Regions from separate parts of the Pseudoalteromonas sp. OF7H-1 genome, predicted to be linked through region 2. Evidence: predicted binding sites of a transcription regulator. Region 2 holds the regulator's gene; the other holds the start of a gene.
What was found. Region 2 encodes sigma-54, which starts transcription at its own class of promoters, with help from an activator protein. Its sites were predicted from a motif close to GTTGGCACGNNNNTNGNNT; they were not measured.
Positions count from the first base shown of each region.

Region 1: MHN30_RS22015 (DUF2884 family protein) is a predicted target of sigma-54. The motif match lies at 3,258-3,276, and genes of this name have one in related genera.

Region 1 covers NZ_JAKRFX010000025.1:13,802-19,440, reverse strand. The annotation lists gene folX (dihydroneopterin triphosphate 2'-epimerase) at 6-368, shown strand; gene MHN30_RS22040 (YqaA family protein) at 413-841, opposite strand; gene MHN30_RS22035 (thioredoxin-like domain-containing protein) at 948-1,460, shown strand; gene MHN30_RS22030 (DUF2721 domain-containing protein) at 1,473-1,937, shown strand; gene MHN30_RS22025 (cytochrome c) at 2,039-2,485, shown strand; gene MHN30_RS22020 (hypothetical protein) at 2,838-3,023, opposite strand; gene MHN30_RS22015 (DUF2884 family protein) at 3,312-4,097, shown strand; gene MHN30_RS22010 (PLP-dependent aminotransferase family protein) at 4,136-5,639, opposite strand, start outside.
Region 2 covers NZ_JAKRFX010000018.1:43,903-49,541, reverse strand. The annotation lists gene lptC (LPS export ABC transporter periplasmic protein LptC) at 1-233, shown strand, start outside; gene lptA (lipopolysaccharide transport periplasmic protein LptA) at 223-765, shown strand; gene lptB (LPS export ABC transporter ATP-binding protein) at 765-1,490, shown strand; gene MHN30_RS19095 (RNA polymerase factor sigma-54) at 1,537-3,036, shown strand; gene hpf (ribosome hibernation promoting factor) at 3,066-3,353, shown strand; gene ptsN (PTS IIA-like nitrogen regulatory protein PtsN) at 3,355-3,813, shown strand; gene rapZ (RNase adapter RapZ) at 3,806-4,672, shown strand; gene MHN30_RS19075 (HPr family phosphocarrier protein) at 4,673-4,942, shown strand; gene mgtE (magnesium transporter) at 5,465-5,639, shown strand, end outside.

The DNA.
Region 1 (5,639 bases), on a different contig from region 2:
ACGCTATGTCGAATGCCATTATTAAGGTGACGAATTTAAGGCTACGTACCTTTATTGGTTTTAATCCCGAGGAGCGGGAAAAAAAGCAAGATGTCGTGATCAATATTGAAATTCACTACCCAGCGGATACGGCATGTTTAGATCATGATAACGTGGCTCACGCGCTTAACTACAAAACGGTGACCAAAGCTGTCATCACACTGGTAGAGGAAGGGCATTTTTTGTTACTTGAGAAATTAGTGGCTGACATACTTGCTGAATGTCACCAACATCAAGACGTGACGTATGCAAAAGTCACCGTAGATAAACCGCACGCTTTACGGTTTGCTGACTCAGTGTCACTCACGCTTGATTGGTACAGAAGCTAAACTAAGCGATAAGACCCTGATATGCACTTCCTTGCCTTCTGGTATTAAGAAATCACCTGTAAGGCAAGGTAAATCACCAGTGCGTAACGGGCGCCTTTACCGAGCGCGACTAACACAAAAAACCACCCAAAAGAGGTCCGTAGAGACCCCGCTACCACAGTCAAAGGATCTCCGACTATGGGGAGCCAAGCAAATAGCAATGAAAACTTGCCGTAACGATTAAATAGTCCACAAGCCTTATCATATTGCTGTTGAGAAACCGGAAACCAGCGCTTATCCCGCCACTTAGCGATAAACCAGCCAAGATAATAGTTCACACAGCTACCAAGTAAATTACCTGTTGTCGCAGCCAACCATAACCAAACTAATTCACCCTGTTGTTTCACAACGAGCCCACTCAGCGCCAGTTCCGACGACGCAGGTAATAAGGTTGCGGCAATAAAAGCAAGCCCAAATAAAGAAAGATAAATCATATCAACGGCTATAAGAAATTGGACTTTAAGAAATCATCTAAGTGGGGCAATATACTGAAATGCGCGCAAGACTTCAAAAGCACTGACACGGAAACAAGCAATAGACATGAAAACAACAATAAAAATGTTACTACTTAGTGCCGTTCTCACCACCGGATTAAGTGGCTGTAAGGCCTCTAACGAAGCACAACCACAAGCAGACAATGGCTATCAGACCTATATCCACACTGGCGACACCTTTAAACATTTGCAATTTACGGATATCAAAAACCAAGCCGTTAGGTTCGATGCTAATCACAAAAAGTTGGTGATTTTATTCGCGACTTGGTGCTCTGATTCGCAACGTTTATTGAGTGAACTAAAACAATCTGAATTACTCACCCAGGCCGAGTTAACCATCGTTGCCATTGGCCGAGAAGAAACTAACACTACGCTTGAGCAGTTCAACGAAACCATGCAATTGCCCATCCATTTTGTTGCCGATCCCAATCGAGATATTTACAACACGTATGCCAATAAAGGCATTCCTAGAGTCATCTTGCTTGATGAACGCAACCGAGTGATGCAAACCCTCATCGGTGAGCAACCCAACACCTTATCAAAACTAAACTGGAATTAACGAGGTAACTATATGAATCCAGAAGTCGTTAGCATTCTCACGATGGCCAAAGTTATCCAAACCGCCGTTGCCCCTGTATTTTTAATTACGGGTATTGCTGCGACCTTAGGGGTACTATCAAACCGCTTAGCACGGATCACGGATAGGGCGCGTTTACTTGATCGCAAAATCAATACCACGCAAGATGAAGAGCTCAAAATGCACTTTAGCCGTGAAATGCGCGCACTATTGAAACGGTCTCGTTTTATTCACGTTGCATTTAGCATGAGTGTACTCAGTGCGTTGCTTGTGTGTGCAGTGGTTATGCTGCTGTTCATGTCACACTTGTACAGTATGCCATTGGGTATTACTTTATCGTCTTGTTTTATCGCCGCTATGGTGCTGCTTATTGGCGCGTTTATCTCTTTGCTGGGAGAAATCTTTTTAGCCACCCGCAGTATGCGCAGGGGCATGATATTCAAAGACATCGAGAGTTGATTATTTAAAACTAGTTGCCTCCGTCACAGGGCACTTATCGCAATTGTTTGATTATATTTGTAATTTACATTGAAAATAGGGAAAAATATTAGGGGTTTACTATGAAGAAACTACTTACCGTCACACTATTTAGCTGTCTTGCAGCAACAGCGCAAGCTAACACTATGTTTGAATCGGCTGAAGATGCAATTGAATACCGCCAAGCGTCTTTCCAATTGATCCGTTTCCAGATTGGCAATATGGGCGACATGCTAAAAGGCAAAGTACCATTTGATGCTGAAGTATTTAAGCAACGTGCTCACAATGCTGCACAATTATCGCAAATGCCTTGGGAAGCATTTATCGACGGTTCTGACAAAGGCAATACTGATGCCCTACCAGCCGTTTGGTCAAACAGAGCTGAGTTCGATGGTAAAGCCAAGCAATTTGCCGAGTATGCTCAAGCACTGGCTGTTGCAGCTGACTCTGGCGACAAAAAGCTGATTGCTTCTGCATTTAAAGATTGGGCAAAAGGCTGTAAAGACTGCCATAAATCTTTTAAAGATTAATACCAGTTGTATTAAGTAAATGATCTATCTTGAAGCGGGGAAATAGCTTTAGTAGCAAGGCAAGAATTTTGCTATTTAGTTGTTCTAAATGAGAAATTTTTAACGAAGCTAATATGCTATTTCACCCTTCAAATTGATTAGAGAATTAATTCAATTGGTATAATACCAATCGTATAAAAACAAAACAGCCGCATATTTGCGGCTGCTTACTATCTGAATATCTCGTCACTTGCTTGGTTATTACCAACGACATAGAAACTCAGACATCGCACCGAGTAACCCACAGCCCTGCTTAATCGCACAGCCAAATTGAATTACTGTCAGTGCTAGACTCGTAGATGACGTCTAGTGATCAATCATCAATATAGTCGAAATCATCATCGCCTAGATTTCTACGTAGGCGTTTTTGCTCTAAGTAGTCGTCTAGCTTTCTTTTGACTTTACGCTTTTGCTTGTCATGTTGGTTACGACCCAACTTTTCAAATTCATCGTCTGCAAAATCATCATCAAGCGCATCGTAAGAGAATGTCTTACCCACAACTAACTCCAAAATAAAATAGTCATTAATAAAATGAGAGCCGTCTCTCAAGATCACTATTTAGCGCTAAATTGTCATTCTGAAAAGTGAGAGTTTCTTATCCTTACAATAAAAATTTTTTATTGCCTAATTCATTTTGACAAAAACAACTATATTTTAGTCAATTTCATCACTTTTAGAGCACATTAACTTTCAACAATAAAACATAATATATTGATTTTATTTGAATTTATATTTGGCATTGTTCTTGTAACAACAATCATGCAACTGAGCCAATAAGGATCGACCATGAATAAAATTTTACTACTAACAGCAGCAACAATGATGACAACCACCGTCGCTGCACACGAAAAAAATAACATCACGTTTAGCGGTGACAATTGTGAAGTAGAATTTCAAAATGACGTTAGGATCACGCCTGATAACTTGGTGATCACAACGGCCAAAAACAAAACAGCGGAGATCAACAACCTTGGCGAACTGACACTCAATGGCGAGCGCATTGCACTTAATACACAGCAAAAAACGATGCTCACGCAATACGGTGATGAACTAAGAGGCCGCCTACCACAAGTGGCTGATATTGCTTTTGAAGGCATAAAACTAGCGGGCGTTGCCCTTAATGAAGTGGCGCAAACCTTTAATTTAACCAGTTTAGATAGCATTCATGCTGTGATCGATGACCTCGAAACAGAAGTGCAAAATACGTTTTATCAGCAAGGTGCGTTTGTGATGGGCAAGCAAACCTTTGATGAGTTTGGCCAAAATTTTGATAATCAGTTTGAAGAAAAAATCGAGACCGCAGTACAAGGTGCCATGATGCAATCGATAGGTAGCTTACTGGTTGCGATTGGCAACGAAATGTCTGATGCAAACGGTGATATGAGCAGCTTTGAACAACGTATGGAAAACTTCGCAACGCAAATCGAAACCAAAGTTGAACAACAGGCAGAATCTATTGAGAAAAAAGCCGACGCACTGTGTGGCGATTTTGAACAAATAGCGAAAAACGAAGCTATTGTCGCAAGGTCTATCCCCGCCATGTCAGAGTACCAACTGTTTAAATTTAAATAATCTGACGTTGGCATAACTTACATCTAATTAAAGATACGTTATGCCAACCCTTTCCTTTGTGCATCAGCCAGCTCCCCCAGCGTTTTAATCGCTTGCTCTACCGACGCATCCCACGGCAAACCATAACTGATCCGTATACAATTTTGATACTTTTTGCTGGCACTAAATAGCGTACCAGGCGTAATACTGATCCCGCGCTCTAAGGCTTTTTGGAACAACAAGGCACCATCAACGTGCTTGCCTAAGTCTAGCCACAGCACACAACCACCTTGCGGGCGACTGACTCTTACCTCACTACCAAACGCAACATTCACCGCTTGGATCATACGATCTCGATTCTCAATTAACCGTTTACGGACCAACTTTAAATGGCGCTCGTAGCCTCCAGAGCTGAGAAAGTCCGCCAGTGCCCATTGATTCATTAAAGAGGACGAGCAACTCAACGCACGTTTTATGCGCTTTGCTTTTGCACTAAATTGACTGGCGACCATCCAACCCACTCGATAGCTGGGCGCTGCGGTTTTTGAAAATGACGCACATGTGATCACTAAGCCCTTTTGGCTAAATGCTTGTGCTGGTATGCCACGCTGCTCGGTAAAATATAAATCGCCATACACATCGTCTTCTATCAACACCACGTCACGTTGCTCTAATAGTGCCACCAGCTGCGCACGCCTCGTATCTGGCATAAAGCTACCAAGCGGGTTACTAATACTGGTAGAAAACACACACGCTCGAATATCATGCTTTTCAAGTGCCCGTTCAAGGTCGCTCAGCCAAATGCCATCATCCGGGCAAACCGGTATTTCAATGGCCTTTAACCCTAAGTTTTCAGCCAGTTCAACAATGCCAAAATAACAGGGGGATTCAATCGCTATCACGTCTCCGGGCTTGGTCACCGCTTGTAACGCAATCGCCAATGCTTCTTGCGCGCCATTGGTGATCACCACTTCATCCATATCTATTGCTAAGCCCATATCCAAATAACGCCGCACGATTTGCTTTTTTAAACTATCTAAACCATCCATAGGACCATAATTAATGAGTTCATTCCCTGCTTCTTTCATTGCGCGGCGCATAATTTTGGCAAGCACCTGCTCGGTACCAGCAATGGCGATGGGATTGGCGATACCTAAGGGGATTGCATGTGGCTGATGGATCCCCTTATACACTTGTTCAATCAACGCCTGCTTGTTAACCACTACAGGTTTGGCGGCCAATCGTGCACGCTTCGGTGAGTCGTTGTGCGAAGCTCTGTGGCATAAAAAGTAGCCGGACTTCTCTTTGGCAATGACTTTTCCTTGATCTTCAAGTGCTTGATAGGCCTGCTTTACCGTTGGGATACTGACGTTTAAGTTTTGCGCCATAACACGCAATGAGGGAAGCTTTTCGCCCGGTAAAATGGACTCTTGTTCTGCCATCGACAAGATCATTTGGATCACCTGCTGATAGAGAAAGGCGGAATGTTGGCGTTGAATAACGGTACTCATAAGCAATAATCTGTATAGGTATAAATTAGCAAATTCTGTATATAGCTTATAC
Region 2 (5,639 bases):
TGATACTGGAAGGCAATGTGCTGGCAAAAAATTTAACGCCTAACGCCATGATCACCGATATCAATGCCGATAATGTAAGAGTTGAAATTAAGCAAAAATTGATGAAATCGGAACACCCTGTCGTTATCACCGGTCCTAGTCTTAGGATCACGGGTAAAGGGCTGCATGCGGATCTACAAAAGCAAGTGATCGAACTCATCAACCACACAAAGACAATTTATTATGACCAGTAAAATCATTAACAAACTAGTTTTCATCGGCTTGCTTGCAAGTTCTACTTTAGCAAATGCTGCAGAACAAAATGAAGTCATTATTGATGCTGGCCGTCAGCAAGCTCAACTGCAAAGCAACATCGGTATTTTTGAACAGAATGTTGTTATTATTCATGGCAACAGAAAAATAAATGCCGATCGCCTAGAAGTCCACCGCCGCGCGGAGCTTGGTACTAACAAGCAACTGCTTGTTGCAACTGGCAGCCCAGCTATTTTCAGCGAACGTCAACCTGATGGTAATTTGCTAGAAGCCAAAGCAAACGAAATTCGTTACGACGTTGCGAAAGGCACCTTAGTCATTTCTGGCGATGCGGAAATCAATCAAACTGGGCAAAAAATCAATGCGCAAGTCATCACCTATGACATTGAAAAGCAATTGATCAGTGCTGAGCGCTCAGACCAAGAAGATTCTCGGGTAAGAACCATCCTTGTTCCTGTTGATGACAAAAAAGACGCAAAAGATAAAAAAGCGCAGGAAGAAGGTAACAATTAATGAGCGAGCTCAAAGCAACTGGTCTAGCAAAGAGTTATAAAGGTCGTGAAGTCGTCAAAAATGTTGGCTTAAGTGTTAAGGCTGGCAGCATTGTAGGCTTATTAGGACCAAATGGTGCAGGTAAAACCACTACGTTCTACATGATTGTAGGGTTAGTACCAAGCGACAAAGGTTTTATTCAGATTGATGATGAAGATATCACTTTGCTACCGATGCACAGCCGCGCGCGACTTGGTATTGGCTATCTACCGCAAGAGTCTTCAATCTTTAGAAAACTCACGGTCTATCAAAATTTGATGGCGATTTTAGAAACTCGAAAAGACTTATCTAAAGTTGAGAGAGAAGCTGAACTAAACGAGTTACTTGACGAATTTAATATTCAACACATTCGCGACTCACAGGGCATGGCATTGTCGGGAGGCGAAAGAAGACGCGTAGAGATTGCTCGCGCTTTAGCCGCTAATCCTAAGTTTATCCTGTTAGATGAACCTTTTGCTGGTGTTGATCCTATTTCGGTGTTAGATATAAAGACAATCATAGAGCACCTAAAAAACCGCGGTATCGGTGTGCTAATCACCGATCATAACGTTAGAGAAACGCTGGACGTATGTGAAAAAGCCTACATCGTTTCACATGGTGAGTTAATCGCTGCAGGCACGCCAGAACATGTTTTGGCAGATCAAACCGTAAGAGATGTCTACCTAGGCGAACAATTCAAGCTATAGTTAAGACGTAGTATTAATAACTGTTAAAAAGGATTGTTAGAGATACATGAGGCAATCATTACAGCTGCGCATGGGGCAGCAACTTACAATGACTCCACAACTGCAACAAGCCATTCGCTTGCTGCAGCTTAGTACATTGGATCTGCAACAAGAAATACAAGAAGCATTAGACAGCAATCCATTGTTGGAAGTGGAAGAAGGTGATAATACTGACGGCGAAAACGCTGACCAACACAGCCAAGAAAAGAGCAGTGCTGACGACAATCAAGATTCAAGCGATGAAGCGCAGGTTAGTGACTATGAAATAGACTCAGATACCGCCATGAGCAAAGACACTGTCAGTGATGACCTTGCCATGGATGTCACTTGGGATGAGTATATGAGCGCAGCACCCGCTGCAAGCTCAGGCCCACTTCCCGATGACGATAATGTTTATCAAGGGGAAACCTCTGAATCTCTCCACGACTATCTCATGTGGCAACTTGAGCTGACACCATTTAGTCCAACAGATAGAGCGATTGCGATTGCGATTATTGAAGCGGTCGACCTGTCAGGCATTTTAACACTGTCTTGCGAAGACATTTTAGAAAGCATTAATGATGAAAGTAGCGAAGAGCCTATCGAGCTGGATGAAGTCGAAGCCGTGCTCAAACGTATTCAGCTTTTCGATCCTGTCGGTATCGCAGCGCGCAGTTTACAGGAATGCTTGTGTATTCAGCTAAATCAATTCGCCCCAGATACACCATGGATTGCCGAAACGAAAATGATCCTGACAGAGCATATCGACTTGCTTGCCAGCCGTGACTATCGAACTTTGGCTAAGAAAACGCGCCTTAAAGAAGCCGATCTCAAAGAGGTCATGACGTTAATTCATAGCCTTAACCCAAAACCAGCGGCAAGCATTATTCATGAAGAGCCTGAATATGTGATCCCTGACGTATCAGTGAAAAAAGTAAAAGGTCGCTGGGTCGTAGAGCTAAATCCTGATGCTATGCCTAAAATAAGAGTAAACGACCATTACGCTGCGATGTCTAGAACGGCGAAATCCAGTACGGATAGTCAGTTTATTCGCTCACATTTACAAGAAGCAAAGTGGTTTATTAAAAGCTTAGAAAGCCGAAATGATACATTATTAAAAGTTACCAATTGCATTGTGCAACAACAACAGGCATTCTTTGAACATGGCCCCGAAGCAATGCGCCCTATGGTGCTAAATGATGTTGCTGAAATGGTTGAGATGCATGAGTCCACAATTTCCCGTGTGACAACACAAAAATACATGCATACACCTCGGGGAATATTTGAGCTGAAGTATTTCTTCTCTAGCCATGTAAGTACAGAAAATGGAGGTGAGTGCTCCTCTACAGCAATTAGAGCACTTATCAAAAAGCTGATAGCTGCAGAAAATACCGCGAAGCCATTGAGTGACAGCAAAATTGCAGATATCTTAGCTGAGCAAGGAATTAAGGTAGCGAGACGTACGATTGCAAAATATCGTGAATCCCTAGCCATTCCACCGTCAAATCAGCGTAAAAGCTTGATATAAGACGTAAAACCCAAGAAGGAAAAATGCTTATGCAACTAAATCTAACTGGTCGCCATGTAGAAATTACTGACTCATTAAGAGACTATGTCACCAACAAGTTTGCGAAGCTAGAAAGGCACTTTGATCATATCAATAACGTGCATGTGATCCTTGATGTCGAGAAACTAGTACAAAAAGCAGAAGCAACATTACACGTAAACGGCGGCGAGCTATTTGCATCAACAGAGCATCAAGATATGTATGCCGCAATTGATGGCCTTATCGACAAGCTAGATCGTCAAGTTATTAAACACAAAGAGAAGCTCACTCGACACTAAGATGAAATTAAGTGAATTAGTGAACAAGGACTGCAGTAAAGCTGCGGTCCTTTTTAATAGCAAAAAACGTATTTTAGAATACATCAGCGAACTGGCTCATAGCCAAATTCCAAATACCAGTCAGCATGCTATCTTGGACGCTTTAATGGCGCGAGAGAAATTAGGCAGCACAGGGATCGGTAAAGGCATTGCCATTCCCCATGGTCGACTTGAAGGTTTGGATAAAATCCTTGCAATGGTGCTTGTCAGCGAGCAAGGGATCCAGTTTGAAGCCATAGATAAGCAGCCTGTCGATATTTTTGTCGCGTTCATCGTACCCGAAGGTGATAATCAACAGCACCTGAAGACCTTAGCGGCGATTGCTGATACACTCAAAGACAAGTCTTTCTGCAAAATGCTTAGGCAAGCAAAAAGTGACGATGAGTTATATGCAGTGATCCAAGGTGAACTTGATGAGTGATGAAGAAAAAGGACTCGAGCTTATCATTATCAGTGGCCGCTCAGGCTCTGGTAAATCTGTAGCGCTTCGAGTATTGGAAGACTTAGGCTACTATTGTGTAGATAACATTCCGGTCAATTTGCTGCCGTCTTTAGTCCGCAGCGTTTCGGACAATTATAATAAAATAGCAGTCAGTATTGATGTCAGAAACTTACCTAAAGAACAGGACGAGTTTAACGACATTCTTGAATACTTACCAGGCTTTGCCAAACCTACCCTGTTTTATTTAGACAGTGACGATCAAACCCTGATAAAACGCTTCTCAGAAACACGCCGTTTGCACCCTCTTTCACTGCATAATCTTCCACTAGATGTTGCAATAAAGAAAGAACGGGAATTGTTAGACGTATTGATCACTCGCGCCGATTTTCTCATTGATACTACAGGCCTGAGCGTTCATCAACTTGCAGAAGATATCCGTGAAAAAATCTTAGGTAAAAAAGACAAACAACTCATTATTACCTTTGAATCTTTCGGCTTTAAACACGGCATCCCAAAACAAGCGGATTACGTTTTTGATGCGCGCTTTTTGCCCAATCCACATTGGGAGCCTGAGCTTAAGCCGCTAACTGGCTTAGATCAGCCAGTCAAAGACTATTTGTCGAGTCACAGCATAGTGCAAAAGTTTACTTGGCAGATCCAAACCTTTGTACAAACTTGGTTACCACACTTAGAGCGTAACAATCGCAGTTATCTAACGATTGCAATAGGATGTACAGGTGGGCAACATCGCTCGGTATACTTAGCGCAAACCATTGGCGAGCGTTTTGCTAAAACCCATCCAAACGTCAAAATCCGCCACCGTGAGCAAGAGGGTTAAATGTTAGAAGATACGTTTTTAATCCAGAATAAACTCGGCCTGCACGCCCGAGCGGCAACAGTTCTTGCACAATTAGCGACCCAATTTGATGCCGAAGTGACCTTATATCAAGGAGACAAAAGTGCAGCTGCTGACAGCGTACTAGCGCTGTTGTTACTTGAAAGCAGCCAAGGGAAAGAAGTCCGAGTGGTTTGTGAAGGTCCTGATGCTCAGTATGCACTAGACGCCATTGGCGGACTAATAGAAAATAAATTTAATGAATCCGAGTAACTTGGGCTACTAGCACCAAAATAGCACTAAGGTCTGATTCATTTATTCCCTGCTAATCTCCCCCTCCGTAACCAGACAGGTCTAATACCAATTAGTCTTAATACTTACTCAGTTTGAAGGAGCAAATCTGACGCTAACTGTGTTAAAAATCTCCCATTTTGAACAACTAAATAGCAAAATTTTCGCCGTGTTATCGACAAGATTTTCTCGCTTCAAAATAGATCACTTAATTAAGCGAATTGGTATAATAAGTCTCTCATAATTAAGCGTAAACCTTGGTAGTTCTCAATAAACTGAGTTACACTGTAATACCAATTTAGGTTTCTTTCGTGCAGTAAAGCGAGTTGCCGAGAAAATCCAACTTTATCGTTGCGTACACCTTTGACGTGTATTAACGGTAGCAACCCACCAGCAGAAACAACACGAATAAAATTCAAATTAAGAAATTGGTTTCTGCGATAAAGTAAATGAATTAGGTTAACTAAATCACGTTAGCCAACATTATTATCAAAAAGGATGCCTATGCCTGAAGTATTTGAACAAGACTACACACTGGAACAACTCCAAAAGGTAACTAAAGCCTTAAACAGTGGTCAGTTTGTTCAAGTTAGGCGTATGCTCGCAGAAACAGCTCCTTGTGACACAGCACTGCTTTTAGAATCATCTCCTCATAAAGTTCGCTCTATGCTGTGGCAGC